One region of the Streptomyces sp. NPDC054765 genome, then DNA from elsewhere that is predicted to be linked to it. Evidence: riboswitches for the same ligand, from Rfam matches in the RefSeq annotation. Region 1 holds a riboswitch; each other region holds the start of a gene.

Region 1 (7,626 bases):
TCGCCGCCGAAGTCGATGGTCGCCTCGGCGTTGTCGCCACTGCCCTTGACGCCGACGACCGTGCCGAGTCCGAAGCTGTCGTGGGTGACGCGGTCGCCGATGGTCAGCGCGACCACCGGACGGTCCGGGGTGCGGCGGGTCGCAAAGCCGCTCGGGCCCTTGGCGCGGGCCGATGACAGCGCGGAGCCGAAGCCGCCGCCTCCGCCGCCCGCCGCCATCCCGCCCATCGACGCGGACGGCGTCGCCGGACCCGTCCGCTTCCACTCCACATAGTCGCCCGGGATCTCCTCCAGGAACCGGGAGGGCGGGTTGTACGAGGGCTGGCCCCAGGCGCTGCGCATCGTCGAGCGGGTGACATAGAGCCGCTCGCGGGCGCGGGTGATACCGACGTAGGCGAGCCGGCGCTCCTCTTCCAGCTCCTTGGTCTGGCCCAGCGAGCGCATGTGCGGGAAGACGCCGTCCTCCAGGCCGGTCAGGAAGACGGTCGGGAATTCCAGGCCCTTGGCGGTGTGCAGCGTCATGAGCGTGATCACGCCGCTGCCGTCCTCGTCCTCGTCCGGGATCTGGTCGGAGTCGGCGACCAGCGCGACCCGCTCCAGGAAGTCGGAGAGCGTGCCGGGACCCGGGGCGGCAGCCTCCGAGGCCGCGGCCTCACCGCGGTCCTGTTCGAACTCCAGGGCCACGGCGGCGAGTTCCTGGAGGTTCTCGATCCGGGTCTCGTCCTGCGGGTCGGTGGAGGCCTGGAGTTCGGCGAGGTAGCCCGTGCGCTCCAGGACCGCTTCCAGGATCGTGGCGGGGCCGGCGCCGGACTCGACGATGGTGCGCAGCTCCTCCATGAGGACGTTGAAGCGCTTGACGGCGTTGGCGGAGCGGGCCGCCATGCCGTACGCCTCGTCGACCCGGCGCAGCGCCTGCGGGAAGGTGATCTTCTCGCGCAGGGACAGCGCGTCGATCATCGCCTCGGCGCGGTCGCCGATGCCGCGCTTGGGGACGTTCAGGATGCGGCGGAGCGGGACGGTGTCCTCGGGGTTGGCGAGCACCCGCAGATACGCGAGGACATCGCGGACCTCCTTGCGCTCGTAGAAGCGCACCCCGCCGACGACCTTGTAGGGCAGTCCGACCCGGATGAAGATCTCTTCGAACACCCGGGACTGGGCGTTGGTGCGGTAGAACACGGCGACATCGCCGGCCTTGGCGTCTCCGGCGTCCGTCAGCCGGTCGATCTCGTCGGCGACGAACTGGGCCTCGTCGTGTTCGGTGTCGGCGACATAGCCGGTGATCTTGGGGCCGGCGCCGGCGTCCGTCCAGAGGTTCTTGGGGCGGCGGTTCTCGTTGCGCTCGATGACGGCGTTGGCAGCGGACAGGATCGTCTGCGAGGAGCGGTAGTTCTGCTCCAGCAGGATCGTGGTCGCGTCCGGGTAGTCCTCCTCGAACTGGAGGATGTTGCGGATCGTGGCACCGCGGAAGGCATAGATGGACTGGTCGGCGTCACCGACGACGCACAGCTCGGCGGCGGATTCGGCGGGGCCGACCAGCTCGCGTACGAGGGTGTACTGGGCGTGGTTGGTGTCCTGGTACTCGTCGACGAGGACGTGGCGGAAGCGGCGGCGGTAGTGCTCGGCGACATCCGGGAAGGCCTGGAGCAGATGGACCGTCGTCATGATGATGTCGTCGAAATCCAGGGCGTTGGCCTCGCGCAGCCTGGACTGGTACATCGCATACGCCTGGGCCAAGGTCTTCTCGAAGCCTCCCCCGGACTCCGTCTGGGAGGTGCCCCCAGCCGCCGTCCCGGCGAAAGTCTCCTCGTCAATGAGCTCGTTCTTGAGGTTGGAGATCTTCGCGCTGAAGGACTTGGGCGGGTGGCGCTTGGGGTCCAGATCCAGATCGCGGCAGACCAGGGCCATCAGCCGCTTCGAATCGGCGGCGTCGTAGATCGAGAAGGAGGACGTGAAGCCCAGCTTCTTGGACTCGCGGCGCAGGATGCGGACACAGGCGCTGTGGAAGGTGGAGACCCACATGGCGTTGGCCCGCGGGCCGACGAGCTCCTCGACGCGCTCCCTCATCTCGCCCGCGGCCTTGTTGGTGAAGGTGATCGCGAGGATCTGGCCGGGGTGGACATGGCGCTCGGCGAGCAGATGCGCGATGCGGTGGGTCAGTACCCGGGTCTTGCCGGAGCCGGCGCCGGCGACGATCAGCAGCGGGCCGCCGGTGTGCACCACGGCGGCCTTCTGCTCGTCGTTGAGCCCCTCCAGGAGCGTCGCCGGGTCGAGGGCGGGACGGGCGGCGCCGTCGCGGTAGTACGCCTCTCTGGGCGGGGGCGCGTCGAACCTCCCGCCGAAGAGATCCGCGGGGATCTCCTCCGGGGCCGGGCCGTGCTCGTCCTCGGGGGGTGGGGGAGGGTGCTCCTCCTCGCCCTTGTGGCCGAGGTCCGCCAGGAAGCTGTCGTCAAAGAGGCTGCTCATCGCCCACCGAGTCTAGGCCGCCGCACTGACAGTCCGCCGCGGAGTGGCCAATTGCGGGCCGTTTACGGAGCGGGCGTGGCGCCGGGGCAGGTCAGGGGCACGGAGCCCGGGACACACCGGGCGCCGCCTCGTCTACCCGAATCCGACATCTGTCACAACAACCCCCGCATCGCGTTCAGGTCACAAAAAGGTTTCGGGCATATCGAACATCAGCCTTCACAGGAGCCACACGAGTTGGCTAACGTCCTCGCTCAGGCAGCCCGCCTCCCCGTGGACGACAGGTCCGCACGGGCCGCCCACGCCGAGTCCGGCCCTGCCCTCAGGCACCCGGAGCCGGGGACCCACCAGCACCACCGGGGTGAATCGATCAGGACTGCCGCCGACAGCGGACGTCCGGACCGTAGGGCACGCCTTCCGTCAGCGACACCGCCCGAACCCGACAGCTAACCCGGTAGGCGGTCCACGGAAGGAGTCGCCGGCCTTGGCGTCGCACCGCAAGCCGCGCACCAGCATTCTCACCTCGCCCGGAGGCCGTCGTACGGCGGTCGGGCTCACCACCGCCGCCCTCGCGTCGGCCACCCTGCTCTCGCAGTCCGCCGATGCCGCCCCCCGGGCGCCCAAGCCCGGCGTCGAGGACGTCAAGCAGCAGGTCGACGGCCTCTACCACCAGGCCGAGGTGGCCACCCAGAAGTACAACGCCGCCAAGGAGCGCACCGACGAACAGCGCCACACCGTCGACGGTCTGCTCGACGCCTCCGCCAAGCGCGCCGAGAAGATGAACGAGTCCCGGCGCAGACTGGGCACCTTGGCCTCGGCGCAGTACCGCACCGGCGGCATGAACCCGACGGCGCAGCTGATGCTCGCCAAGGACCCGCAGCAGTTCTTCGACCGCAGCCACCTCATGGAGCGGCTGACCGGCCGGCAGAAGCAGGCCGTCTCCGACTACCAGGAGCAGCAGGCGGCGGCCACCCGGCAGCGGGCGGAGGCGACCCGCAGCCTGGAGCAGCTGCAGACGTCGCAGACCTCCCTCAAGGAGTCCAAGCGGTCCGTCCAGGAAAAGCTGGCCGAGGCCCGGCAGCTGCTGTCCCGGCTGACCGCCCAGGAGAAGGCCCGGCTGGCGGAACTGGAGCGCCAGAAGGAGGAGGCGGCCAAGCGCAAGGCCGACGAGGAGGCGCGCAAGCAGCAGCAGGACGGGGGCGGCCCGTCCGGCGGGCAGACCGGCGGCGGCGCCGGCGACGGGGGCTCCACCGGAGGTTCGTCCTCCGCCACGGCCGGGAAGGCCCTCGCTTTCGCCCGTTCCCAGGTGGGCAAGCCGTACGTCTGGGGCGCGACCGGGCCCAGCTCCTACGACTGCTCGGGGCTGACCCAGGCGGCGTGGAAGGCGGCCGGCGTCAATCTGCCGCGGACCACCTGGGACCAGGTCAAGGTCGGCCACCGGGTGGCCACCAAGGATCTCCAGCCCGGTGACCTGGTCTTCTTCTTCGACGACATCAGCCACGTAGGCATGTACATAGGCGGCGGCAAGATGATCCACGCGCCGCACCCGGGCGCCAGCGTCCGGGTCGAGTCGATCTACTACATGCCGATCTACGGGAGCGTCCGACCGGGCTGAGACCCGGCCCCCGCTCCCCCGCCAGGCCACCCCCACGGCCACTCCCACCCCCCGCACGCCACCGCACGGCCGTCGCCTCCGGATCCGGAGTGCGATGACCGCGCGGTGTGCCGTGGAAGGGCCGTGGAAGGGCCGTGGAAGGGCCGTTTGGTCCCGGGCCGCGGCGCCGCCGGTCCCGGGGCGCGCCCTGTCCGGGGTACGGGGCCCTGTCCCGGGGCCGTCGGCCGCGGCGCTCAGGTCCAGAGGACCGCAATGAAGATATTGGCCACCGTCAGGGCGCCGACCGTGCCGAACAGCGGCTTGGCGACCTGCTCCTCGTCCCGCTTGACGTAGACCAGCGCCAGGATGACGACCAGAACGGCCATCTTGATGCCGATCTTGATGGTGTTGACGCTGTGCCCCTGGGCCTGGTTGAGGCCGACCAGCACGATGCCGGTGACCAGCATCGTCAGCGCTCCGTGCAGCATCGCCGGGACAAAGCGGGCGGTGCCCGCGCTCATCGCCTTCATCTGGGTCAGAAAGCCGCCCAGCAGGGAGGCGATGCCGATGATGTGCAGGCCGACGAAGATATTGATTACTACGTCCATAGTGCGGGATCGTAGCCGCCGCATAGCACGGCCCTTCAGGCAGGGCGCCCCCAATCGCCGCTTCGGTCAGGCCGCAGCCGGTCCCGGCCGTGCGGCCACGGTGGCACGGTCACCGGCGTACCGATCGCGGTCGAAAGCGAACAATCCCGGGCAAGTGGACTCCTCGCCGTGACATACGGGCTTAGCGTCCTCCTCCAGGCGGCCGACTCCCCGCCCTCGCCGGCCTCCCACCGGCGTCCTGTCGGCCGCCCCGCCGAGAGGTACGGCGGCGGTCCGTTCCCTCGTTACGGACCGCCGCCGGACCCACGGCCCGACGGGAAGGAAGGGAGCGCCACCGTGGCCTCGCACCGCAAGCCGCGGCAGCATCCGCTCGCCGCGCTCACCGGCGGCTCGCGCCGCGCGCGCACCGCCCGTACGGCCGTCACCCTGGCCCTGGCCGGTGCCGCCACCGCCACCGGCTTCGACGGCACCGGCCAGGCCGCGCCCCAGCCCACCCCCGCCCAGGTCAAAGACCGGGCCGACGCGCTGTACCAGGAGGCAGAGGTGGCCACGCAGAGCTACAACGGCGCGAAGGAATCCGCCGGTACCGCACGCAGGGAGCTGAGCAGGCTGCAGGACGAGGCCGCCCGCAGGACCCGGGAACTGAACGCCGCCCGCACCGAACTGGGCGCCATGGCCGCGAGCCAGTACCGCTCCGGCGGCGTCGACCCGGCCGTACGGCTGCTGCTGTCCGCGGACCCGCAGCGCTATCTGGACGGCGCCGCGGTCCTGGAGCGTACGGGCAGCCACCAGGCGACCGCGGTGGCCGGTTACGCGCGCCGGCTCGGCAGCGTACGGCAGATCCAGCAGCGGGCCGAGGACACCGCACAACGGCTGACGGACACCGAGACGGCGCTGAAGAAGCACCGGGTCACCATCGTCCACAAGCTGGACGCCGCCGAGCAGTTGCTCAGCCGGCTGACCGCGGAGCAGCGGCGGCGGATGGCGGGCGGGAGCGGTACGCACGGCGGGAGCGGTACGCACGGCGGGGACGGTGCGCACGGCGGGGACGGTGCGCACGGCGGGGGCCAGGGCCGCGCGGGCCGCGGGACCGGGCACGGGGAGGGTCCTCTCGGCGGGGCCGCCACCGGTGCGGGTGCCGCCGCGGCCGCGGCGCAGGCCCCCGGCTCCCGTGCGGCACGGGCCGTCTCCTTCGCCTACGCCGCACTCGGCAAGCCCTACGTCTGGGGCGCGACGGGACCCTCCGCGTTCGACTGCTCGGGGCTGACCCAGGCCGCCTGGAAGTCCGGCGGGGTCTCGCTGCCCCGTACGACCTACACCCAGATCAGCTCCGGACCCCGGGTCGACAGGTCCCAACTCGCCCCCGGTGACCTGGTGTTCTTCTACTCCGGGATCAGCCATGTGGGGCTCTACGTCGGGGACGGGAAAATGATCCATGCGCCGCATCCGGGGGCGCCGGTACGGATCGCGCCGATCGACGAGATGCCGTTCGCGGCGGCGACCCGGCCGGCGTAGGGCTCCCGCCGCGCGGGCGGTGCCGCGCGCTCACCCCCGCAGCTGCATCCCCAGCCAGTGGAAGATCTCCGGCACCTGGTGCTTCCACACCACCGTGGTGTGGCCGCCCGCGGCCGACGAGATCTGCTGCACGGTCACCGTCGTCGGACGCTTCGCGAGCTGCCGCAGTCCGAGGCCGGCCTGGTAGCCGTCGCCCGCCGCGCCCGACACGTACAGGGCCGTACGCGGCGGCCGCCCGGCCGCGTTGGCGGCCTTCAGGATGTGCAGCGGGTTGGACTCGATGCGCAGCTTGGGGTCCTTGCCGGCCAGGGAGTCGCGTTCGAGCGCCGGATCGTTGTAGCCGGACATGGCGACCGCGGCGCGGTAGCGGTCCGGGTGGGCCAGTGCGAGCTTGGCGGCGCAGTGCGCGCCCGCCGAGTAGCCGGCCAGGGCCCAGGAGTCCGGCCGGGCGCCGGCCCGGAAGTTGTCGATGATCATCTTGCGGACATCGACGGTCAGCCAGCTGTCGGCGTTGACCTTGCCGGGGATGTTGACGCAGCCGGTGTCGGCGCCGGGGAGGATGTTCGTACGCGGTGCCACCAGGATGGCCGGCTTGACCTGGCCGCTCTGCATCAGCGGCTGGAGCTGCTCGGCCACGCGCAGTGACCCCATCCAGGACTTCGCCGAGCCCGGGTAGCCGGGCAGCAGCTCGACCACCGGGAACTTCTTGTTCCGGTAGGCCGGGTCGTTGTACTGCGGCGGCAGCCATACGTACACCTCACCGTCGACGCCCGAGATCCGGCCCGTGAGGTCGGTCATCCGGACGCCGGGGCCGAGCCTGGGGTCGTCGGCCGGGCGGAACCGCTGGAGCTGCTTGGGCTCGTTCTTGATCTGCTGGCCGCCCATGCCGTCGGGGCCGAGGTTCCGGGCCGCCTGGACGTGGCTGCCGGTGCCCAGCAGATCGCCCCAGGTGTCGTAGAGGCTGTTTGCGTTGTTGACCAGGACGAAGACCACGGTGATGGCCGTGACCTGGGCGAACAGCAGCATCAGCAGCCGGGCGAGGCCACGCACCAGGGGCGGGCCGGTTATCCGGCCCCACAGGGCGAGCGGCAGTACAAAGGCGACGATCAACAGCGTGATCGAGGTGAGGAAGAAGGGCGTGCCCGTCAGGCTCATCGGGATCTCGCTTCCAGGACAACTCTGCGAAGGACGTGGGATGGTTCCGGCCCCGCCTTCGGCAGTGAGCCTCTCCTCGTCCTTAGATGGTGATCCGCGTGGTCCTGGTTGCCCGTCTTTGGCGGATCTTTACGTCCCCGTTCCCCGGGGGCCCGCTACCCGGCCCCCGGGACTGCCGTGCAGGTCAGACCAGCCGCCGGGCGGTGGCCCAGCGGGTCAGCTCATGGCGGTTGGAGAGCTGGAGCTTGCGCAGCACCGCGGAGACATGGGATTCGACGGTCTTCACGGAGATGAA
Region 2 (7,626 bases), on a different contig from region 1:
TTGATCTGCTCCGAGGCCGGCGGGTCGCTGATATCGCCCGCATGCACCAGATGCCGTTCGGTCATCCGTACGCAGCCGACGTCGACCGAGCGGGCGGCGCGTACCGAGGCGTCGCCGAGGACGAACTCGGTCGAACCGCCGCCGATGTCGACGACCAGGAAGGGCCGCTCCAGGTCCGCGCGAGCGGTGAGCTCCTTGGTGGCGCCGTTGAAGGAGAACTCCGCCTCCTGGTCGCCGGTGATCACCTCGGGCTCGACGCCCAGGATGTCGACCACACCGCGGACGAAGTCGTCGCGGTTCTCCGCGTCCCGGGTGGCCGAGGTCGCCACGAAGCGGACCCGCTCGGCACCCAGGCCCTTGATCACCGCGGCGTACTCCCGGCAGGCGGCGAAGGTGCGCTCCAGCGCCTCGGGGGCCAGCCGCCCGGTGCGGTCCACGTCCTGGCCCAGCCGGACGATCTGCATCCGGCGGTCGAGGTCCTTCAGCTCGCCCGTGGCCGGGTCGGCGTCCGCGACGAGCAGCCGGATGGAGTTCGTACCGCAGTCGATGGCGGCGACCCGCTTCACGTGGCGTCTCCTTCGCGCGCGTCCTGTGCTCCGGGGGCGTCCTGGCCGCCGGAGGTGTCCTGGCAGGGGGTCACACAGGGCCCCTTCTTCCACCACTCCGGCAGCATCGCCAGGGCCTCGTCGCCGAGCGGGTTGACGCCCGGCCCGGCCGCCAGCGAATGGCCGACGAGGACGTGCAGGCACTTGACCCGGTCCGGCATGCCGCCCGCGCTCGGGAAGCCCGCCAGCACCTCGATGGCGTCCCGCCGCCGGAGGTAGTCCTCATGAGCGGCCCGGTAGGCGGCGGCAAGCGCAGGGTCGGCCGCCAGCCGCTCGGTCATCTCCTTCATCACGCCGTTGGCCTCCAGCGTGCCGATCGCGGAGGCCGCGCGCGGGCAGGTGAGGTAGTAGAGCGTGGGGAAGGGTGTGCCGTCCTCCAGGCGCGGCGCCGTCTCGACGACGTCCGGCTGCCCGCAGGGGCAGCGGTGCGCGATGGCGCGCAGGCCGCGCGGCGGGCGGCCGAGCTGTTCCCGGAAGGCGGCGATGTCCGCGTCGGTGGGCTCGGTGGGCTCGGTCTGGGGCGGGGGGGTGTCCATGTGCGCTTTCGGTGAGATGAGTGGTGAGGTGACGGCGGGGCGGGCCCCGTCCGGTGCCGACACTACGGGCCGGGGCCCAGCGGTGGTAGGGGCGGCTACCGCTTGTCGGCCGCGTCGACGGTGCTCCACAGATTCTCGTACCAGGGGCGCTGCGCGGCGTGCGGCCCATTGGGTGCGGAGCCGGTGCCGGAGCCGTCCTGGACGATATATCCGGTCTCGCCCGGCATGAGGTAGTGCAGATGCCGGCGGGCCTGCTGGCGTACGAAGTCCGGTTCCTGCCAGCGGGCCTTCTGCTCGCGCAGCCGGTCCAGGGCGGCGCCGGCGTCCTGGGCCTTGCGGCGCTGGTCGGCGATGTCGGAACGCTGGGAGACGTACTGCCTTATCGGGTAGGCGAGGGCGACGACCAGCGAACACATCACCAGGGCCAGCAGGGCGGCGCGGCCGGTGAGGCGGTTGCGGCGGGGCGGGCGGGCGCGGTAGACGCGGGCGGCGGCCTGCTCGCCGAGCGCCTTGAGTCGGGTCGCGGTCGAGAACCGGTCCGCGGGCACGTCGTCTCCCCTTCACTGACGGACGCCTGACTGCTGAAGCAGACGCGTCCCCGGCAACGGTACGGGACCGTCGCCGGGGACGTACGGCGTGCTGGGCGGTTGTCTCGCCCGATCAGCCCTTGCCGCCCCGGTCAGCCCTTGCGCCCCGGTCGGCCGGGGCGGCGGGCCGCCGTGGGTCAGCTGCCGTGACGGAACCGCGGGAAGGCGGAGCGGCCGGCGTAGACCGCGGCGTCGTCGAGGATCTCCTCGATGCGCAGCAGCTGGTTGTACTTGGCGACGCGCTCGGAGCGGGCCGGGGCGCCGGTCTTGATCTGGCCGCAGTTGGTGGCGACGGCGAGGTCGGCGATGGTGACGTCCTCGGTCTCACCGGAGCGGTGCGACATCATGCACTTGAAGCCGTTGCGCTGGGCCAGCTCGACGGCGTCCAGGGTCTCGGTCAGCGAGCCGATCTGGTTGACCTTCACCAGCAGCGCGTTGGCGGAGCCCTCCTCGATGCCGCGGGCGAGGCGCTCGGGGTTGGTGACGAACAGGTCGTCGCCGACGAGCTGGACCTTGGCGCCGAGCTTGTCGGTGATGACCTTCCAGCCGGCCCAGTCGTCCTCGAACAGCGGGTCCTCGATGGAGACCAGCGGGTAGGCCGCCACCAGCTCCTCGTAGTACTCGGTCATCTCCGCGGCCGAGCGGTCCTTGCCCTCGAACTGGTACGTGCCGTCCTTGTAGAACTCGGAGGCGGCGACGTCCAGGGCGAGCGCGATGTCCTGGCCGGGGGCGTAACCGGCCTGCTTGACGGCCTCCAGGATGAGGTCCAGGGCCTCGCGGTTGGAGCCCAGGTTCGGGGCGAAGCCGCCCTCGTCGCCGAGGCCGGTGGACAGCCCGCGCTCCTTCAGGACCTTCTTGAGGGTGTGGTAGACCTCGGCGCCCCAGCGCAGCGCCTCGGAGAAGGACTCCGCGCCGATCGGGGCGATCATGAACTCCTGGATGTCCACGTTGGAGTCGGCGTGCGAGCCGCCGTTCAGGATGTTCATCATCGGCACGGGCAGCACGTGCGCGTTCGGGCCGCCGAGGTAGCGGAACAGCGGCAGGTCGCTGGCCTCGGAGGCGGCGTGCGCGACGGCGAGGGAGACGCCCAGGATGGCGTTGGCGCCGAGCGAGCCCTTGTTGTCGGTGGCGTCCAGGTCGAACATGGCCTGGTCGATCAGCCGCTGCTCGGTCGCGTCGTAGCCGACGAGCTCCGGGCCGATCTGCTCGATGACGGCCAGGACGGCCTTCTCCACACCCTTGCCGAGGTAGCGGTTCGGGTCACCGTCGCGGAGCTCGATGGCCTCGAAGGCGCCGGTCGAGGCACCGGACGGCACGGCGGCACGGCCCGTGCTGCCGTCGTCGAGGCCGACCTCGACCTCGACCGTGGGATTACCTCGCGAGTCGAGAATTTCGCGGGCTACGACGACGTCGATGGACGGCACGTTGTCTCCTTCGTGGGTGTCTGGAGGTTCTGCAGCACGAGCCTAACGGCCCCGGGCGCGTCCGCTTGCTTTTGGCCCGCTCCGTGGGACTGAACGGCCCGGAAAACTTCCCAAAAGCCCAGTTCACTGGATGTTTGAGCGCATTGTTCGCCGAACGGGAAAAACGCGGAAAGGGGCCGGTCACCGGCGTGCGACCGCCCCGCCGCGACCCGGGTGCGTCGCGGGTACGGCCCGGGTACGGCCCCGGGTACGGCCCGGGACGGAGAAGCCCCGCCACGGCGCGCTGGGGGGAAGTGCGCGCCGGGCGGGGCGGTCTCACGGAGGAGGAAGGGGGCCCGCCGCTCGGGCCCGCCGGAATCCCGGTGAGGGGAGGTCTCAGACGTGGAGCTTCTGACCCGGGAAGATCAGGTTCGGGTTGCCGCCGATGACCGACTTGTTGGCCTTGTAGACGGACTTCCAGTCGGTGCCGTGCGCCTTGGCGATCTTGGCGAGGGTGTCGCCCGCCTTGACGGTGTAGTTGCCGTGACCCAGGGACTTGCGCTCGGTGGAGCGCGAGGCGTGCTGCTCGGGGGCGGCCGGGGCCTTCTTCGCCTCGGTCCTGGTGGTGCCCTGGTCCTGCTGGGGCGCGGACTTGGTCTGCGCGGAGCCGGAGGTGTCGACGTTGGCGGCCGGGCCACCGGAGGTCAGGTTGCCGGCGCCGGCGCAGGACCAGGCGCCGGGGCCCTGGAGCGCGAGGAGCTTCTCGGCGGCGGAGATCTGCTGGGATTTGCTGGCCAGGTCGGCGCGCGGCGCGTACTGGGTGCCGCCGGCGGCGGCCCAGCTGGAGTTGGAGAACTGCAGGCCACCGTAGTAGCCGTTACCGGTGTTGATCGACCAGTTGCCGCCGGACTCGCACTGGGCGACCTTGTCCCAGGTGGAGACCGAGGCGGCGGAGGCGGAGGTGGCGCCCATCAGCGGGACGGCCACGGCAGCACCGGCGATGCCGGCGAGGGTGGCGACGCGGACGGCCTTGGACGGACGACGGTGCTTGCCCTTGATGATCAGCATGGTTGGTTCGTTTCCTCACCGACGCCTACGAGGTGAGCTGTCGGGTTCGGACTGTGAGCTGCCCGGCCGTGTGCGCGTGGCGCACGTGGCTTCACCCCAAGCCGGTTGACCCGCTTTCGCGAGTGGGGCCGGCACTTACCTTGGGTCCCCCGCTCCTGCCTTCGGCGCTTGCGCGTCAACTGCCTCCGATCACCGGCAGGATTCGGCGTGTGATCGAAGGGCCCGCTTTGGCGAGCGGTCCTGACGTTAAGCAGTAATCCCCTTGGGGTTCAAACCCCACCATCTGAACCAAGTTGAGCTTTTTTGATCACGGGTTGGTCACATACCCGCAGGTGAACCCCGGTTTGACGGGGCCGGACGAACCGGGGTCCACCACAGTCAACGAGAGCCTTGTCTCACTTTCCCCAAAAGCGGGCGAAGGCGGCGAACTAGCCCGCGATGTGCCCGAGATCGAGCAGTTGGCCCGGCTTGATCAGGTCGGCGTCCGAGCCGATGACGCCCTCGTTGCGGTCGTAGAGGGCGGGCCAGCCGCCGGGCAGCCGGTGGGCCTGGGCGATGGCTGACAGCGTGTCACCCGGCCGCACGGTGTAGTTGCCGTCGGCCGCCGGGTCCGTGCGGTGCACATCATCGCCGCGCGAGGCGTGCCGGCCGCCGGAGGACCTGCCGTCGTCGCCCCCCTCGCCGACCGCACCGCCGCGGTGCCTGCCCTTCTCGGGCGTCCCGTGCGGGGTGCCGGTGGTGTCCGTACGGCTGCCGCCGTCGGACGGGTCGGCGGACGGCGACGGGGCGTCGCCCCGGCCGCCCGGCGTCGCGGAGCCGGACGGCTCCGGGGCCGGGGACGCACCGCCCGAGCCGGGGGAGTCCGAGGGATCGGGCGAGGGCGCCGGGTCGGACGGCCGGCCGCCGGGCCTGTCGTGCGTCCCGGAGTCCGAGTCGGACGGCCGGCCGCCGGGCCCGTCGTGCGTCCCGGCGGAGTCCGAGCCGCCGTCCAGGCCGGAGGAACCGGACGAGTCCCAGGGGTCCGAGGAGCCGCCGGCGTCCGACGGGTCGGGCGAGGGGGTGCTCGTGCTGCCCGGGTCGACCTCCGGCGTGCGCCCGCCCTTGGTCAGGCCGGCGCTCACCGCACAGCTCGACCAGACGTCCGGGCCACGGGCGTCGAGGATCGACTCGGCCACCGCGATCTGCTGGGCACGGCTGGCGAGGTCGGGGCGCGAGGCGTAGGCCGCGCCGCCGTAGGTGTCCCACATGTCCTGGGTGAGCTGCAGCCCGCCGTAGTGGCCATTGCCCGAGGCCGCGCTCCAGACGCCGGCACTCTCGCACTGGGCGACCTTGTCCCAGGTCGTGGTGTCGGCGGCGTGGGCGCCGCTCGCGGCGAACAGTGGCAGGGCGAAGCCCGCGCCGGTCACTCCCGCCGTGACAAAGATGGCCGGTGCTTGACGGGGGCGACGGTGTCGGCCGTTCCCGGAACGCATACGGATGCCTTTCGCGCGGCGGTTGAGTTGTACGACGAGCTCTGCGAGCTGCTCGACGGGTCACCCACCGGCCGACGCGCACGAGGCGCACCAATACACCGGTCCCCCACATCACCGCTTCGGCCGATCGAGTGAAGCCCGTCGATCGTCGGTCGAAAGGTAGCCGGGGTCACGGGTAGTCACAAGTCGGTGTAGCGCAGATCACGTAAAGGTCACACTGCTGACTCGGCGTCACTTCTGGCCTTGTCCCTGGTCAGGCCGCTCGGGCGAGAACTCCACCGGCAGCGACCGCAGTCCGCGCATGATGAGCCCGCCGCGCCACCGCAGATCGCCGGGTTCCGCGGCGAGCCGGAGGTCCGGGAGCCGGGTCAGCAGCGTCGCCAGAGCGGTCTGCCCTTCGAGCCGGGCGAGCGGCGCACCCAGGCAGTAGTGGATGCCGTGCCCGTACCCCAGGTGCTGGTTGTCACGGCGGGTCAGATCGAGGACGTCCGGCTCGGCGAAGCGCGCCGGGTCGCGGTCGGCGGCGGCCAGCACCACCAGGACCGGGTCGCCCGCGGCGATCCGCTGCCCGCCGAGCGTCAGCTCCTCGGTCGCGAACCGCCAGGTCGCCAGTTCCACGGGGCCGTCGTAACGGAGCAGTTCCTCGATGCCGGTGGTGAGCAGCTCGGTGTCCCCCGCCGCGATCGACTTCTGCAGCAGCTCACGCTGGGCGGGGTGGCGCAGCAGCGCGTGGACGCCGTTGCCGATGAGGTTGACGGTGGTCTCGAAACCGGCGAAGAGCAGGATGAAGGCCATCGCGGCGGCCTCGTTCTCGGTGAGGTGCTCGCCCTGGTCAAAGGCCCGGATCAGGCCGGAGATCAGATCCTCGTCCGCCTCCGCGGTCTCGCCCAGACACGCGCGCTTGCGGTGGATCAGCTCGGCGAGATAGCCGCGCATCTTCTTCACGGAACGGGCGACTCCGCCGCGCGGGCCCCCGCCGTGCCGGATCATCATGCCCGCCCAGTCGCGGAAGTCGTCCTGGTCCTCCCGCGGGACACCCAGCAGGTCGCAGATCGCGTAGATGGGCAGCGGGAAGGCGAACTCATGGATCAGATCGGCCTCGCCGCGCCCGGCGAAGCCGTCGATGAGCTGGTCGGCCAGCTCCTGGACCCGCGGGGTGAAGGCCGCGACCCGGCGCGGGGTGAAGGCCTTCGAGACCAGCCGGCGCAGCCGGGTGTGATCCGGGGGGTCGATGTTGAGCAGATGCGTCATCAGGTTGGCGCTGCGCTCGCCGGGGATGCCGACCTTGCCCTTGCCGTGCGCGGTCTCGCTGTGGTGCGCCGGGTTCTTGGACAGCCGGCCGTCGGCGAGCGCCTGCCGGGCCTCCTGGTAACGGGTCACCAGCCAGGCTTCGACACCGCTGGGCAGCTCGGTCCGGTGCACCGGCGCATGCGCGCGCAGCCAGGCGTACGCGGGGTAGGGATCGGCGGCGAACTCCCAGGTGAACAGCTCGGGGGCGGGCGCGGCGGCGGGGCAGCCCGCGGGGGCGTCGGCGGTGGGGGCGTCGGCGGTGGGGGCGTCGGGCTTGTCGTGCACCTTCCGACCGTAACCGGTGGGCGCACCACGGCGCGCCCGCGCACCCGGCCGGGCCCGCCGCACCCCCGTTGCCGGGACTCCCGCACCACGGCCCTCAGGAGGCTCCGCGCTCCGCGGCCACCACCGCGTCCCGGTAGGCCCGCGCCGCCGCCCGCAGTGCCGCCTCCGGGTCCACGCCCTCCGCCTCGGCCCGCATGGCCAGCGCCAGCAGCTCGTACCCGATGCCCTGGCCGGCCGGGGGCGGGACATCGAGTCCCGCCGTGCGGACGCGGGAGGCGAGCTTCGCCGCCAGCGCCAGACCGGGCTGGGCCAGCGGAATGCCCTCGGTCACCGATTCGCGCTGCTTCTCCTCCGCCTTCGTCCGCAGCCAGTGCGCCTTG
Region 3 (7,626 bases), on a different contig from region 1:
GCGGACCTTGCCGGCCCGGACGAGGTCGTCGAGGGCGGTGAGGAACTCCCCGACCTCGACCGATTCGTCGTCGTAGTGGGTGTAGTAGAGGTCGATGTAGTCGGTGCGCAGACGAGTGAGGGATGCATCGACCGCGGACTTGATGGTGGCGGCGGACAGGCCCTTGTAGTTGGGGTGGGAGCCGACCTTGGTGGCGATGACGACATCGGAGCGATTACCGCGGGAGGACAGCCAGTTGCCGAGGACGGTTTCGGATTCGCCGCCCTTGTTGCCGGGGACCCACGCCGAGTAGGCGTCGGCGGTGTCGATGAAGTTGCCACCGCCCGCCACGTAAGCGTCCAGCACGGCGAACGATTGAGCCTCGTCGGCCGTCCAGCCGAAGACATTGCCACCGAGGGACAGCGGGGAGACGGAGAGCGAACCGAGGGAACGACTGTTTCGGGGGTTTTGTGTCGTGGCCATGCGTTACTACAGCGTCGGGGGGAGCGGAAGTATTCCTTCCGCTTACACCCCCGACCCCCGGCCCTCGACCCCCGGCCCCCGTCCGCCGCCTCCTCAGCGGTGTCACACGTGCAGGCCGTGATCGCGTAGCCACGGCATGGGGTCTATCGGGTCGCCGGCGTCGGGGCGTACCTCCAGATGGAGGTGCGGACCGGTGACGTTGCCGGTGGCGCCGACGCGGCCGATGACGTCGCCCGTGCCGACCTTGCCGGAGGTCTTCACCATCGAGGACAGATGGCAGAACCAGAGCTCGGTGCCGTCGTCGAGGGTGAGGACGATGCGGTAGCCGTACGAGCCGGCCCAGCCGGCCTGGGTGATGGTGCCGGAGTGCACCGCCTTGACGGGGGTGCCGGTCGGCGCCGCGAAATCCTGTCCGGTGTGGTCCGCCGCCCAGCGGTCACCGGACTGGCCGAAGCTCGCGGTGAGGGTGTACGAGGAGACCGGGGTGATGAAGTTCTTCGCCAACTTGGCGAGGCGTGCGGCCTCCGCCTTCTGACGGGCCGCTTCTTCGGCCTCGTGCTTGACCTCCATCTCGGCCGCCTTCTTGGCTGCTGCGGCCTTTTCGGCCGACTTCTGGTGCGTGGCGGCTTCGCTCTCGGCCTTCTGGAATGCGGTGTGTTCGGCGGTCTCCCGGGCCTCCTGATCGGCGGCGCCCTGCTGCGCGTCGGCCTGCTGGAGGATGCGGCTGCGCAGCGCCTCGCCGAGCCCCGAGTCCGTGCCCGTCCGGGTGGCCCGGGTGAGCGGCCCGGAGGCGTCCTGCGCCGCATCGTCCGTGGTGGAGGCGGAGCCGGCACCGTCGGCCGCAGTGGAGTCCGCGCCCGGGTCGGATATGAGGTCCCCGATGCCGGGGACGGAGGTGGCGTCCGGCAGGTTGTCGGCGAGGTCATCGGCCATCGCGCCGACGTCGGGCATCGAGATCGGGACCGGCGGGCGGCCCTCGGCCGTGGCCATGCCGCCGGCTCCGACCGCCGCGATGACGCCGACGCCCAGGACCGTGCCGCCGCGGGCGAGTCCGCCGCCGCGCTGCTTGGCCACCCGGTGCTTGCCACGGACCGAGCGGGGGGAATCCTCGGTGGGATTCCATTCCTCCCACGGTCCGTCGTTGTTGCTGTCCGCATCACCGGGGCCCTGGAAGGCACCTCGGTCATCGAGGTCGTAGGCGGACGGACCCTCGGGGGCAGGCCTGTTGGACGCCACGGGGGCGCTCTCCTTTCCTTCCTTCTCGCCTACCGGGTTAGCTGACGGGTTCGGAGCAGGAAGGTCTCCTACGGGCGCCCGCTGGCGGGGAGCGTCCGATTCACCCCAAGGAAGTGGTTCCCCGGTTCCCTTGGTGCAGTTCGAGGTGCTGGAGGTGCGTGAAAAGCGCGTGCGGGATTCGGCGTCGGCGCGCGGTGCCGCCTCTTGCGACGGCTGGGACGACCGCGCTGCGTTATCGGACAGTAATAGAGATCGCATCCGAATTCCAAGCCTTCGCGTGAATCCATATGGGCTCCGCGGGAGCTTCGGCGTGGACTTTTTCGGCCAACACAGCTACAAACCGGGCGAGTTGACCGTGCGGCTCTAAACGATCTCCCGTTGATTGTGCGTCAGTTGTTATGCGGAGGGGCGCCCCTCCGTCACGGAGCGTGAGAGCAGTAACGTCGGATCATGGTCGTCAACGTCGGGAACACCGGGCACACCGGGCACACCGGGCACACCGGGAACGTCGAGAGCGCTGCCACCGGCGCATGGGGAGTGGCGGAGCGGTACCGGGAGTTCTCCTGGCATCAGGCGCGGGGGCGGTCCGGGGCGCACGCGGAGCTGAGCGCGCGGATCGGCCAGGACCCGGAGCTCTGCGATCTGCTGTCGGGATCGCTGCCGGCCGGCGGCAAACAGCAGCCGGACCTCCTGCTCGCCGCCGTCCGCTATCTCGACGGCCCGCACGCCGAGCTGGGCCCGCGCGGAGAGATGGCGTACGGGCGCTGGCGCGAGTGGACGATCCGGCACTGGGACGAGGTGCGCGCGGTGATCATGCAGCGCTCCGCCCGGACCGACGAGCCGGGCCGCTGTGCCGCGCTGCTGCCGCTGCTCGCCCGCCTGCCGCAGCCCCTGGCGCTGCTGGAGGTCGGCACGTCGGCAGGACTGTGTCTGCATCCCGACCGCTATCGCTACCGGTACGACCGGTACGACCGGCACCACCGGTACGAGAATGACGCCGCGGCGGGCGGGGGCGCCCTCCGGGGCGATACCCCACGCGGCGATACCCCACAGGGAGACACCCTCCGGGGCGATACCCCACAGCCAGACCCCCTCCGGGAGGATGCCCCACAGCCGGACACCCTCCGGGCCGAGGTGGGGGAACCGGGCAATCCGCTGGTGTTGGGGTGCCGTACGGAATGGGCGGCCGACGAGCTGCCCGACCGGCTGCCGCGCATCGTCTGGCGGGGCGGTATCGGCCTCGATCCGCTCGACCCGGTGGCCGAACCGGACGATCTGCGCTGGCTGCAGGCGCTCGTCCGGCCGGGCGATGAGGAGCGGGCGGCGCGGCTGTCCGCGACCGTCGACGCGGTGCGGCCGGCGCCGCGGCCGCGGATGGTGCGCGGCGATCTGGTCGACGAACTGCCCGCGCTCGCCGCCGAGGCGCCGCCCGAGGCGCCGTTGGTGATCTTCCACAGCGCCGCGCTGGACCACCTCCCGCCCGCCCGACGCGAGGAGTTCGCACAGCTCGTCCGGTCGCTGCTGCGCGGACGGCCCGGCGGCGGGCACTGGATCTCCCACGAGCACCACTCCGTCCTGCCCTGGATCACCCCGCCGGCGCACCGCTCACCGCACCCCGATGACACGCTGCTGACCCTCGCACTGGACGAGCGCCCGGTCGCGCTCACCGGTCCGCACGGCGAGAGCCTGCACCGGCTGCCGGGCGCCGGGGGCATGTCCGCGAACTGAGGGCGCGTCCGGCTGCGGAGGGCGCGTCCGGCCGCGGAAAGGGCGCGTCCGGGAGCGGCGGCCGTGCCCAGGCGCTGAGGGCGCGTCCGGGGGCTGAGGGCGCGTCCAGGAGCTGAGGGCGCGTCCCGGGGCTGCGCGGACGCCCCGCACGCCCCCCGGCCCCCTGCGGCCCTCCGCCCTCCTCTCCGCCCGCCCCTACGCTCCCATCGGCCGCTTACGCCCCATCAGCCGCTTACGCCCCCATCGGCCGCTTACGCCCCCATCGGCCGCTGCACCGCCAGCAGGGCCATATCGTCGGCCGGGGCACCGCCCGTATGCCGTGCGACGTCTTCGGTGAGGGTGTCCAGGAGGGCGTCCGGGCCCGCGAAGCGGCAGCCGCGCAGTCTGCTCGACGGGTTGTAGAAGCGGCCCAGCAGGTCCCGGGCCTCGGTCACACCGTCGGTGAAGAACAGCAGCAGGGCGCCGGCCGGGAAGAACGTCTCGTCCGACCGGTCCGGCCAGCTCGCCACCTCGCTCATCCCCAGGGGCAGCGCGGGCGCCGCGGGCACCAGCTCGCACAGACCACCGTCCGGGGTGAGCAGCAGCGGGGACGGGTGGCCCCGGTTGAGGACGCGCAGTACGGACTGCCCGTTGGCGGGGATCTCGGCCAGGACGGCAGTGGTGAACCCCTCGAACTGATCGAGCCCCGCACGCCGTCCGCCCTCCCGTTGCAGCGCCCGCTCCAGCCGGCCCGCCACCGCCTCCAGGGTCGTCTCCTGTTCCGCCGCCTCACGGAAAGCGCCGATGACGATCACCGCGGCCTCCACCGCCTCCAGCCCCTTGCCCCGTACGTCGCCGACGATCAGCCGTACGCCGTGCGGGGTGTCCTGCACCGCATAGAGGTCGCCGCCGATCCGGGCATCCGCCCGCGCGCCCACATAGCGGGCGGCGATGGCGAGGCCGGCGAGCTGTCCGGGCGGCGTGGGCAGTACGGCGCGCTGGGCGGCCTCCGAGATGTCCCGTACGGAGGCCAGGTGGGCATCGCTGATCCTGGCGACCCGGTTGAGGCCGAGGGCCAGCAGACAGACGAGGGCGACCATGGCGATCTCCGTCACGGACGCGATGAGGTCCGGCGCGACTCCCCGGTAGAGGACGGCCCAGATCTCGCCGAGTACGGCGGCCAGGGCCGTGAGGGCGGTGGTGCGCAAGGAGGAGAGCGACGCGGCGATCAGCGGGGCGGCGCAGAAGAAGGGGGTGGCGGTGTAGCCGGCCGGCGTCAGGATGCCGAAGGCGAGGCCGGCGACGATCAGCAGGGCGGGGAGCCCGCGCACCGGAGCCCGGCCGGAGGGGACCGGCCGGCCGTGGCGCACCCGCCGCTCCCCGTCGTCCTTGGAGGGCGCTTCGTCTTGGAGCATCCGCACCGGCCTCTTCCCACTCCCGCCCGTCCGTACGAGCACCGTGGTGGCGGCCGCGTCGACGTCCCCAGGGTTTCCGCTACGGCGCCGGGCGGCGAATCATCGGGGGCCGGACGGGTCACGGGCCGCCCGCCGCCCACCGCCCGCCGCACAAGATCGCTTCCCCCGGGGCCACTTGGGAGCCGCCCCCGCCCCGGCGGCCCGCATCGCTCACGCGTCGCTCACGCATCGCTCACGCACGACGGACAGCTGACGGCGGACGGCTGACGGCTGATGGCCCGGCCGGCTTGCTCTCCATACCGGTGTCCCGGTGGCGGGGCAGCCGCAGCAGCATGCGTGCGCCGCCGAGGGGGCTGGGGTGGGCGGTGAGGGTGCCGCGGTGGGCGTGGGCGATTTCTCTGGCGATAGCGAGGCCGAGGCCGGTGCCGCCGTCGTGGCGGGCGCGGGCGCGGTCGAGGCGGGTGAAGCGTTCGAAGACCCGCTCACGGTCGGGTTCGGGGATGCCGGGGCCGTCGTCGTCCACGGTCATCTCCACCGAGTGCTCGTCGGCCTTCACGGTGAGCGAGACGGTGTGGTGTGCGTGTCTGCGGGCGTTGTCGGTGAGGTTGGTGAGCAGCCGGGACAGCTGGACGCGGCTACCTGTCACGACGGCGGCCACCGTGCCGTCGCCCGCGCCCTCGCCCGCGCCCTCGCCCGTGCCGTCGCCCGCGCCCGCGCCGTCACCCGCCCCGTCGCCGTCCGGGGCGAGAAGTGTGCCGGGGTGGCGTCGGGCCTCCTCGGTCGTCAGCGCCGCCAGGTCCACGGGAGACGTCGGGGGTGCTTCGTCCGCATCGAGGCGGGCGAGCAGGAGCAGGTCGGCGGCCACGGCTTGGAGCCGTTCGGTGTCCTGGAGAGCCTTGTGCACGGCGGTCGGCCAGTCCGTCCGCGAGGGGCGGGCCAGGGCGAGTTCGAGTTGGGCGCGCACCGCTGCGATCGGGCTGCGCAGTTCGTGCGAGGCGTCCGCGACGAACTGGCGCTGCTGGGTCATGGCGCGCTGGAGACGGTCCAGCGTGGCGTTCATGGTCCGCGCGAGCCGGGAAATCTCGTCACGTGCCCTGGGAACGGGGACGCGCCGGTGGAGATCGCGTTCGGTGATCTCGGTGACTTCCTGGCGGATCGCCGCGACCGGGCGCAGGGCGCGGCCGACCAGTAGCCAGGTGAGTGCCGCGACGAAAAGCACCAGACCGGCGGCGGCGGGGGCGACGACCCGCAGGAGGAAGCCGGTTGCGTTGTCGAGTGCGGTGTTCGAGGGTGCCACGTCCACGGTGTAGCCGGTGGCCGCTCTCGCGGTGGCGTGGGTGCCGTTGACAGTGGTGTCGCCGGGGGTGCTGCTGTCGTCCTCGGGGGCCTTCGCCGCATCCAGGGGCGCGGGACGGATGATGCGACCCTCCGAGTCCCGGATCGTGACGTTTTCGGGCGCCGCGGCAACAGTGTCGGACACGTGGGTCTTGCCGGCGGCCAGCTGAACCCTGACATCGGCGGCGGTCTTCTGGGCGTCCGCTCGGGCGCTGTCGCGGAGGTTGTGCTGGAGGGCGAGCACCAGGGCCAGCATGCACACCGCGAGGGCGACGCCCACGGTGCCGGCGGCTGCCAGCACCGCTTTGCCGCGGACGCTCATCCCAGGTAGGAGACTCATACGCGCTCACCCTCCGTCACGGGCGAGTAGATATCCCGCGCCCCGCATCGTGCGGATCGCGCGACGGCCGTAGGGCACATCGATCTTCCTGCGCAGGCTTCTGATGTAGACCTCGACAAGATTGGCACCGCCGTCGTAGGCGGTGTCCCACACGCTCTGCACGATCTCGGTCTTGGAGACCACCTGTCCCGCCCGGCGGGCGAGGTATTCGAGTACCGCGAACTCCTTGACCGTGAGGGTGACGTCCTTACCCCCACGGTGGCAGGCCAGTGCGGCCGGTTCCAGTCGCAGGTCACCCAACTCCAGCACCTCCGGCCGCTCCAGACCGCCCCGCCGGACCAGGGCGCGCAGCCGTGCGATCAGGACGACATAGGAGAACGGCTTGGTCAGGTAGTCATCCGCTCCGACGTCGAGCCCATCGGCCTCGTCGTACTCGCCGTCCTTCGCGGTCAGCATCAAGATGGGCGTCCAGTCGCCGCCTTCACGCAGCCGGGCGCAGACCCGGTAGCCGGACAGGCCGGGGAGCATCACATCCAGCACGATCGCGGCATAGCCGCCGCGCTGGGCTCGGGCCAGTCCGCTCGGCCCGTCACCGGCCGTGTCGACGCGGAAGCCCTCCTCCTCCAGCCCCTCCTTGAGCAACTCACGGAGCCGGGGGTCGTCTTCCACCGCCAGAATGCGCATGGCGCCAGAGTGCCACGGTCGAGCTGAAGGCCTGCTGAAGGCCGAGGCCCGCGGGGGTGGGCGCGGGCGGCCTTCAGGGGGGCCTCAGCTCTTCAGCGAGGACTCAGCACCGGCCCGCCACGGTGGGTGCAGCGACGGATCAACGGTCCGTCCTCACCGTTGGAGGAGAAGTCCATGAACACCACGCAGGCTGCGTCCCGAACCACCCTCACCAAGCGGCGTCGCGCTGCCCTGGGCGCCCTGGCCGCCGGCGCCCTGGCCCTGGGGATCGCCCTCCCCGCCTCGGCTTCCGCTACCGCCCATGGCAGTGCCTCCGGCGCCGTGACCAGCCAGGCCAAGCAGGCCAAGCAGGCCAAGCCGGCTGAAGGCGGGATCCCGGCCGACGACAAGACCGTGCCCTGCAAGACGGTCACCATCGTCATCGCCGACGCCCACACCCACACCCAC
Region 4 (7,626 bases), on a different contig from region 1:
CCGGAGACGTCGGCGCGGTTGCCGGCCGAGACGAAGGCGGAGATACCGGCGATGCCGCCGTCTCCGGGGCCGCGTGCATGCAGTCCGCTGAGCAGGGCGATGCCGATGGCACCGGACTGGGTGAACAGGCCGATGTGGCCGGCGCCGGGCATCCGGGGGGCGAGGGAGGCGTTCAGCCGGACGCCGGGGGCGGTGTTGATCAGGCCGAAGGCGTTGGGTCCGATGAGCCGCATGCCGTACGAGCGGGCCTGGCGGAGCAGGGCGCGCTGCCGCTCCCGGCCGTCCTCGCCCGCTTCGGCGTAACCGGACGACAGGATCAGCACGCCCTGGACGCCGTGTTCGCCGCAGTCGCGGACCACGTCGGGGACGTTGTCCGCGGGGACGGCGATGACGGCGAGGTCGACCGGATCGGGGATCTCCCGCAGCGCGCGGACGGCGGGCACGTCTTCGGGACGGAGCCGCTGCAGGTCTTCGGGGAAGGCGTGGTTGACGGCGTGCACCCGGCCGGTGAAACCGGAATCCAGGAGGCTGCGCAGGGCCGTGCGGCCGACGCCGCCGGGGGCACGGCCGGCACCGATGACGGCGACCGAGCCCGGGGCGAGCAGCCGCTGTACGGACCGGGCCTCGGCGCGCTGCTCTCGGCCGCGCATCACGGCCATGGACTGCTCGGTGGGCTCCAGGCCGAACTCCAGGCGGACCACGCCGTCTTCGAAGGTGCGCTTCTGGGTGTAGCCGGCGTCCGTGAACACCTTGATCATCTTGGAGTTCGCGGGGAGCACCTCGGCGGCGAACCGGCGGATGCCGCGTTCGCGGGCGACGGCCGCGATGTGCTCCAGGAGGGCGGAGGCGACGCCGCGGCCCTGATGGGCGTCCTGGACGAGGAAGGCGACCTCGGCCTGGTCGTCCTCGGGGTCCTTGGCGGGCAGCCCCTGGTCGTTGATCCGGTCGTAGCGGACGGTGGCGATGAACTCGCCGCCGACGAGGGCGGCGAGCCCGACCCGGTCGATGTAGTCGTGGTGGGTGAAACGGCGGACATCGCGGTCGGACAGGCGCGGGTAGGGCGCGAAGAAGCGGTAGTACTTCGACTCGTCCGAAACCTGCTCGTAGAAGGAGACCAGCCGCTCGGCGTCGTCGGGGGTGATGGGGCGGATCCGCGCCGTCCCGCCGTCACGCAGCACCACGTCGGCTTCCCAGTGGGTCGGGTACGCGTGGTCCGGCGGATTCTGCATGCGGACAGCGTACGACCGGGCACCGACAACCGGCCCGGCGCGCGTACGCTCGGGGTGCGGGGCAGGCCCGGAGGCCGTGAAGACGTAGGGGCCGGCCCGGTCCGCCGGGGCTCCATTGGGGGTGCCCATATCCGCAAAGTTGAGGGTACCCATATCCGCAAAAGTCCGGGACGAAGGGCTGCCGAGCACTTCCGGCAGCGTGAGAGACTGGTCTAGACAACAGTCGCGACTTTGAAGGGCAACACCATGGCTGAGCGCCGCGTCAATGTCGGTTGGGCCGAGGGCCTGCACGCCCGCCCCGCGTCGATCTTCGTCCGTGCGGCCACCGCCTCCGGCGTCCCGATGACGATCGCCAAGGCCGATGGCAACCCCGTCAACGCGGCCTCCATGCTCGCGGTCCTGGGCCTGGGCGCCCAGGGCGGCGAGGAGATCGTGCTGGCCTCCGACGCCGAGGGCGCCGAGGAGGCGCTCGACCGCCTGGCCAAGCTCGTCGCCGAGGGTCTCGAGGAGCTCCCCGAGACGGTCTGAGTCCGCCGGGACTTCTGCTGTATGCGGCGGCCCTGCCGCGTCGACCGGTGACCGGTTGCCGCGGCGGGGCCGTTTCCCTGTTCCTGAATCCGATCGCAGCTCCTGGAGCCGGGGGCGGGATGCGCGCTCACCGCATGCGCCGCACACGTATTACCGCGGGGACCACAAGGAATTCCCGGGCACACCGAATTCGGAATGCATAAGAAAAGCCGGCCTCCACCTCGCATCCCGGTGCCGAGAAACAGGCAGGACAAATACGGGCCGAAGACGGACCGAAAACGGGTGCCGCCTCGCGCCGCCGAATCCCCTTGCGCGCTTCTTTGTATACGGGGCGCTTGTTAAGGGCGGGCGCGTGCCGTGTTGACGGGCGGTTTCGGATCCCTCACCTCCGTCTTGGCGGGCCGCCGCAGCCGGTACACCGGGAGTGAGCGCTCGACATGAGCCGCCATCAGGGCACGTGCCCGCTCCGCGTCGCCCCGGGCCACCGCGTCCAGCACCGCGCCGTGTTCGTCCCACGACTCCCCGGTCCGGGCCGGCAGTTCCACGGCGTACATCCACTCGACCTTGCGCCGCAGCTGGGTCAGCAAGGCCGTCAGGCTGGGGCTGCCGGCCGCCTGGGCCAGCGTCTCGTGGAACCAGCCGTCCAGTTGGCGCAGATCGGCGGGGCTGCCGTGACGTGCCCGCTCACGACCGAGCCGTACCAGGCCGCGGAGTACCTTCAGGTGGGCCGGGCTGCGGCGGGCGGCCGCGCGGGCGGCACCCAGCGGCTCCAACAGGGCGCGGACGTCGAGGAGATCGGCGGCCTCCTGCGCGGTGGGCTCGGCGACACAGGCGCCCGCGTGGTGGCGGGTGGTGACGAAGCCTTCGGACTGCAGGGTGCGCAGCGCTTCACGGACCGGCACCCTGGAGACGCCGTACCGGGCCGCCAGGATCTCCTCGATCAGCCGGCTCCCCGGCGCCAGCACACCGGAGACAATGTCGTCGCGAATCGCCGTGCACACCGCATGCGCGGAAATATGGCCTCGCATCTTCCGTGCCTCCGCCGTAATCCCCTGGAAACGCCGCCGGTCGGCAGCTTTTCCGCGACTCTATTCGACCGGAACGGCTTTTCCGGCGGACTCCGGTTATTCATGGATATTTTTTGGCCAGAAGCAGTGGCCACCGGCGTATCCGGTACCCACCCACCGCACGCCGGATACGCCGAAGCCCCGGCCGGGTGGCCGGGGCTTCCGGAGGGCGCCGCGTGACGCCGGCGCTGTGGGACGCACGGCCGGGCGGGGCCGCAGGTCAGACGTTGACGCCGTGTGAGCGCAGGTACGCGACCGGGTCGATGTCCGAGCCGTAGGCAGGGCCGGTACGGGCCTCGAAGTGCAGGTGCGGGCCGGTGGCGTTGCCGGTGGCGCCGGAGAGCCCGATCTGCTGGTCCGGGGTGACGTGCTGACCGACCGAGACACCGAGCGACGACAGGTGACCGTACTGGGTGTACGTCCCGTCGTTCATCTTGATCACGATGTTGTTGCCGTACGCGCCGCCCCAGCCGGCCTCGACGACGGTGCCCGCGCCGACGGCATGGACACTGGTGCCGGAGGCGGCGTGGAAGTCGATGCCGGTGTGGCTGCCCGAGGACCACAGGCCGCTGGAGGCCTTGTAGGCGGTGGAGACGTAGGAGTTCGCGACGGGGGCGACGAAGGTGTTGAGGCGCTTGCGCTCCGCCTCGCGGGCGGCACGCTCCTTGGCCTTACGGGCGGCCTCGACGCGCCGCTTGGCCTCTTCGACCTGCCTCTTGGCCACGGCTTCGGCCTTCGCCTTCGCTGCCGCGGCCTCGGCTGCCGCCTGCTGCGCGTCGGCCTGGGCCGCGACATGGTTGGCGAGCTCGTCACCCAGCACGACGGCCCGCTGCAGACCGGTGTCGTGGGTGCGTGCCTCATCCGTGGCCGCCAGCGCCGGCGAGGCCACGGAGGCGACAACGCCGCCGGCCGCGAGGGTGGCTATGCCGGCGATGTTGCGGGTCGTACGAGCGGGGTGGTTCGCACGACGGTGCTTCCCGGTGGCACGCATGAACGCCATGTGCTGGCTTGTCCTTTCCTTCCGTCTCGCCTACCGGGTTAGCTGACGGGTTCGGAGCAGGAAGGTCTCCTACGGGCTCCTCCGGAAAGGAGTCCGATTCACCCCAAGGGACACTGGGTCCCCGGCTCCCCTGGCTCGCGCCGTACGGGGACTCGGCGATGACTGCCCGGTGCCACTGTTGTGGCGGAGTTGTGACGAACAGCCGCACCGACGCTAAGCGGGACAACTTTCAATCAGCAAACAGATCCGCATTTTTGTGCGGGATGCCACAAGAACCGGGCCGCAGGCTGCGATAAACCGGACATACAACGGCTCCCGTGACGGACGTACGCCACGGGAGCCGCTTTGTCGATTTATGACCTTCTTTCACATGGCGGGACTAACCGCCGACGACCGTCACCTCACCGATGCCCAGCGCCTTGACGGGCTCGGCGATCTGCGCCGCATCCCCCACCAGGACCGTCACCAGCCGGTCCACGGGGAAGGCGTTGACGGCCGCCGCGGTCGCCTCGACCGTGCCGGTCTCCGCGAGGCGAACGTACAACTGTGCCTGGAAGTCATCCGGAAGGTGCTGCTCCACCTGATCGGCGAGGGTGCCCGCGACGGCTGCCGCGGTCTCGTACTTGAGCGGCGCGACGCCGACAAGGTTCTGTACGGCGACATCCCGCTCGTCATCCGTCAGCCCCTCTGCCGCGAGGGTGCGCAGCACCTTCCACAGGTCCTCCAGCGCCGGGACTGTGGAGGCGGTGTCCACCGAGCCGCTGATGGCGAGCAGCGAGGCACCCGTGGCTCCCTCGGGGGACGTGGGGGCGGTGGAGCGGAGCACCTGGCCGAAGGCGCGCACCCCGTAGGTGTAGCCCTTCTCCTCCCGCAGCACGCGGTCCAGACGGGAGGTGAGGGTGCCGCCCAGGCAGTACGTGCCGAGGACCTGCGCGGGCCACACCCGGTCGTGCCGGTCGGCACCGATACGGCCGATGAGCAGCTGCGTCTGAACGGCGCCGGGACGGTCCACGATCACCACGCGGCCGGTGTCGTCGGCGACGATCGGCGAGGCCTTCAGCGGCTCGGCCGTCGAGCCGCTCCAGGCGCCGAGGGTGTCCGCGAGCGCCGCTTCGAGGTCGACACCGGTGAAGTCACCGACGATGACGGCGGTGGCCGTGGCGGGCCGTACATGGGCGTCGTAGAAGGCGCGGACGGCCGCGGCATCGACGCGCCCGACGGTCTCCTCGGTCCCCTGGCGCGGTCGCGACATACGGGACGTGGCCGGGAACAGTTCCTTGGACAGCGCCATCGCGGCGCGCCGGGCCGGGTTGGCGAGCTCGTGCGGGATCTCGTCGAGGCGGTTGCGCACCAGCCGCTCGACCTCGCTCTCCGGGAAGGCGGGAGCGCGCAGCGCATCGGCGAGCAGGCCGAGCGCGCGGTGCAGCCGGGACGCCGGCACTTCGAGGGAGACCCGTACGCCGGGGTGGTCGGCGTGCGCGTCCAGTGTGGCGCCGCAGCGTTCCAGCTCGGCGGCGAACTCCTCCGCGTCGTGCTTGTCAGTGCCCTCGGACAGCGCCCGTGCCATGATCGTGGCGACGCCGTCCAGCCCCTCGGGCTCGGCGTCCAGCGGAGCGACGAGGCTGATCTCGACCGCGACGACCTGCTGGCCGGGGCGGTGGCTGGTCAGGAGCGTGAGCCCGTTGGGGAGTTGGCTGCGGTCGGGGGCCGGGAAGGCCCACGGCTTGGGCGCGCCGCCCCGGGGCTGGGGGTGAAAGTCCATGCTGCTCACGGGGGAATCGGCGTGGGTGGTGGCGTCGCTCACTGGTCCTCCCCTTCCTCGGTGTCGGCGGCGTCGGTCGGCTCGGTGGGCTCGTAGACGAGCACCGCGCGGTTGTCGGGGCGCAGCCGGGCCTTGGCGGCCGCCTGCACCTCCTCGGGGCTGATCTCCAGGACACGCTGCACGGCGGTCAGCGCGAGCTGCGGGTCGCCGAACAGGACGGCGAAGCGGCACAGTTCGTCGGCGCGGCCGCTGACCGTGGCGAGCCGGTCCAGCCATTCGCGCTCCAGCTGGGCCTGCGCCCGTTCCATCTCCTCCGGGGTCGGGCCCTCGGCGGCGAAGCGGGCCAGCTCCTCGTCGACCGCACGCTCGATGTCGGGGACCTCCACCCCGCCGGACGTCTTCACGTCCAGCCAGCCCAGCGAGGGCGCACCGGCCAGCCGCAGCAGGCCGAAGCCGGCCGCCACGGCACTGCGGTCGCGGCGCACCAGCCGGTTGTAGAGACGGGAGGACTCACCGCCGCCCAGGACGGTCAGCGCGAGGTCCGCGGCGTCCGCCTCACGGGTGCCGTCGTGGGGCAGGCGGTAGGCCGCCATCAGGGCCCGGGAGGGCACGTCCTCCTCGACGACCTCGCGCAGCTCGCCGCCGATGACGTCGGGCAGCGTGCCGTCCCGCGGCGGCTGCTTGCCGTCGTGCGAGGGGATCGAGCCGAAGTACTTCTCCACCCAGGCCAGCGTCTGCCCGGGGTCGATGTCGCCGACGATCGACAGCACGGCGTTGTTGGGCGCGTAGTACGTCCGGAAGAACGCCCGCGCGTCCTCCAGAGAGGCCGCGTCCAGGTCGGCCATCGACCCGATGGGCGTGTGGTGGTACGGGTGGCCCTCCGGGTACGCCATGGCCGTCAGCTTTTCGAAGGCTGTGCCGTAGGGGACGTTGTCGTAGCGCTGGCGGCGCTCGTTCTTGACGACGTCGCGCTGGTTCTCCATGGAGTCGTCGTCGAGCGCGGTCAGCAGCGAGCCCATCCGGTCCGCCTCCAGCCAGAGCGCGAGCTCCAGCTCATGAGCGGGCATGGTCTCGAAGTAGTTGGTGCGCTCGAAGCTGGTGGTGCCGTTGAGCGAACCGCCGGCGCCCTGCACCAGCTCGAAGTGGCCGTTGCCCTTCACCTGCGCGGAGCCCTGGAACATCAGGTGCTCGAAGAGGTGAGCCAGGCCCGTACGGCCCTTGACCTCGTGGCGGGAGCCGACGTCGTACCACAGGCAGACCGCTGCGACCGGGGTCAGGTGGTCTTCTGAGAGCACCACGCGCAGGCCGTTGGCCAGCCGGTGCTCGGTCGCTGTCAGGCCGCCGGAGCCGGCTTGTTCTGTGGCCGTGTGACCCATGGGCATGTACGTCCCTTCGATCCGCTTGCGAGGAAGTTCTGTCACTGTATGCAAGCGGATCGGCATCTGGCGAAGTTCCCGTGCGACCGGCCCCGAACAGGCACCGTGATCGGCGCCCGCGGGAGCCGAAGGGGGAGTCGCGGTCGGCGTTGTCAGTGGGGCGGTCCACAATGGTCCGCGTCAGACTCAGACATACTCGCGGGTCGATCCCCCAGCTGGTTGACCCGACTGGTTGACCGTTGTTCCGATGCCGTCTCCCGGCGTCGGCACTAGACGCAGCAGAAGGAGCCGCAGCCGCGATGGCCCGCCGCAGCACGAAGACCCCGCCGCCGGACGACTTCGAGGAGAGGATCCTCGACATCGACGTCGTCGACGAGATGCAGGGTTCCTTCCTCGAATACGCGTATTCGGTCATCTACTCGCGCGCCCTGCCGGACGCCCGCGACGGTCTCAAGCCCGTGCACCGCCGCATCCTGTACCAGATGAACGAGATGGGGCTGCGGCCCGACCGCGGCTACGTCAAGTGCGCCCGCGTCGTCGGCGAGGTGATGGGTAAGCTCCATCCGCACGGCGATGCGTCCATCTACGACGCGTTGGTGCGCATGGCACAGCCGTTCTCGATGCGGCTGCCGCTGGTCGACGGCCACGGCAACTTCGGTTCGCT

The links. A riboswitch is a leader RNA that binds a small molecule or an ion and turns the genes downstream of it on or off. The one in region 1 is predicted to bind cyclic di-AMP.
Region 2: it holds a riboswitch for cyclic di-AMP, as region 1 does, so the genes downstream of both, ACWGJY_RS01425 (transglycosylase family protein) here and ACWGJY_RS15005 (NlpC/P60 family protein) in region 1, are expected to answer to the same signal.
Region 3: it holds a riboswitch for cyclic di-AMP, as region 1 does, so the genes downstream of both, ACWGJY_RS09820 (M23 family metallopeptidase) here and ACWGJY_RS15005 (NlpC/P60 family protein) in region 1, are expected to answer to the same signal.
Region 4: it holds a riboswitch for cyclic di-AMP, as region 1 does, so the genes downstream of both, ACWGJY_RS13805 (M23 family metallopeptidase) here and ACWGJY_RS15005 (NlpC/P60 family protein) in region 1, are expected to answer to the same signal.

The regions. Positions count from the first base shown of each region.
Region 1 is NZ_JBSHBP010000019.1:48,669-56,294, reverse strand. It holds gene pcrA (DNA helicase PcrA) at 1-2,462, opposite strand, end outside; cyclic di-AMP (ydaO/yuaA leader) riboswitch at 2,752-2,935, shown strand; gene ACWGJY_RS15005 (NlpC/P60 family protein) at 2,944-4,074, shown strand; gene ACWGJY_RS15000 (hypothetical protein) at 4,308-4,661, opposite strand; gene ACWGJY_RS14995 (NlpC/P60 family protein) at 4,998-6,176, shown strand; gene ACWGJY_RS14990 (alpha/beta hydrolase) at 6,207-7,331, opposite strand; gene ACWGJY_RS14985 (LuxR C-terminal-related transcriptional regulator) at 7,516-7,626, opposite strand, start outside.
Region 2 is NZ_JBSHBP010000001.1:291,644-299,269, reverse strand. It holds gene ACWGJY_RS01445 (Ppx/GppA phosphatase family protein) at 1-566, opposite strand, end outside; gene ACWGJY_RS01440 (DUF501 domain-containing protein) at 563-1,141, opposite strand; gene ACWGJY_RS01435 (FtsB family cell division protein) at 1,237-1,689, opposite strand; gene eno (phosphopyruvate hydratase) at 1,866-3,152, opposite strand; gene ACWGJY_RS01425 (transglycosylase family protein) at 3,528-4,199, opposite strand; cyclic di-AMP (ydaO/yuaA leader) riboswitch at 4,207-4,376, opposite strand; gene ACWGJY_RS01420 (LysM peptidoglycan-binding domain-containing protein) at 4,628-5,605, opposite strand; gene ACWGJY_RS01415 (cytochrome P450 family protein) at 5,903-7,246, opposite strand; gene ACWGJY_RS01410 (nucleoside triphosphate pyrophosphohydrolase) at 7,341-7,626, opposite strand, start outside.
Region 3 is NZ_JBSHBP010000010.1:139,800-147,425, reverse strand. It holds gene ACWGJY_RS09825 (aldo/keto reductase) at 1-462, opposite strand, end outside; gene ACWGJY_RS09820 (M23 family metallopeptidase) at 565-1,698, opposite strand; cyclic di-AMP (ydaO/yuaA leader) riboswitch at 1,710-1,856, opposite strand; gene ACWGJY_RS09815 (DUF2332 family protein) at 2,149-3,426, shown strand; gene ACWGJY_RS09810 (PP2C family protein-serine/threonine phosphatase) at 3,678-4,820, opposite strand; gene ACWGJY_RS09805 (sensor histidine kinase) at 5,053-6,495, opposite strand; gene ACWGJY_RS09800 (response regulator transcription factor) at 6,502-7,179, opposite strand; gene ACWGJY_RS09795 (hypothetical protein) at 7,354-7,626, shown strand, end outside.
Region 4 is NZ_JBSHBP010000017.1:49,391-57,016, forward strand. It holds gene ACWGJY_RS13790 (bifunctional acetate--CoA ligase family protein/GNAT family N-acetyltransferase) at 1-1,229, opposite strand, end outside; gene ACWGJY_RS13795 (HPr family phosphocarrier protein) at 1,476-1,757, shown strand; gene ACWGJY_RS13800 (GntR family transcriptional regulator) at 2,096-2,785, opposite strand; gene ACWGJY_RS13805 (M23 family metallopeptidase) at 3,045-3,824, opposite strand; cyclic di-AMP (ydaO/yuaA leader) riboswitch at 3,837-3,992, opposite strand; gene ACWGJY_RS13810 (M16 family metallopeptidase) at 4,204-5,586, opposite strand; gene ACWGJY_RS13815 (M16 family metallopeptidase) at 5,625-6,962, opposite strand; gene ACWGJY_RS13820 (DNA gyrase/topoisomerase IV subunit A) at 7,262-7,626, shown strand, end outside.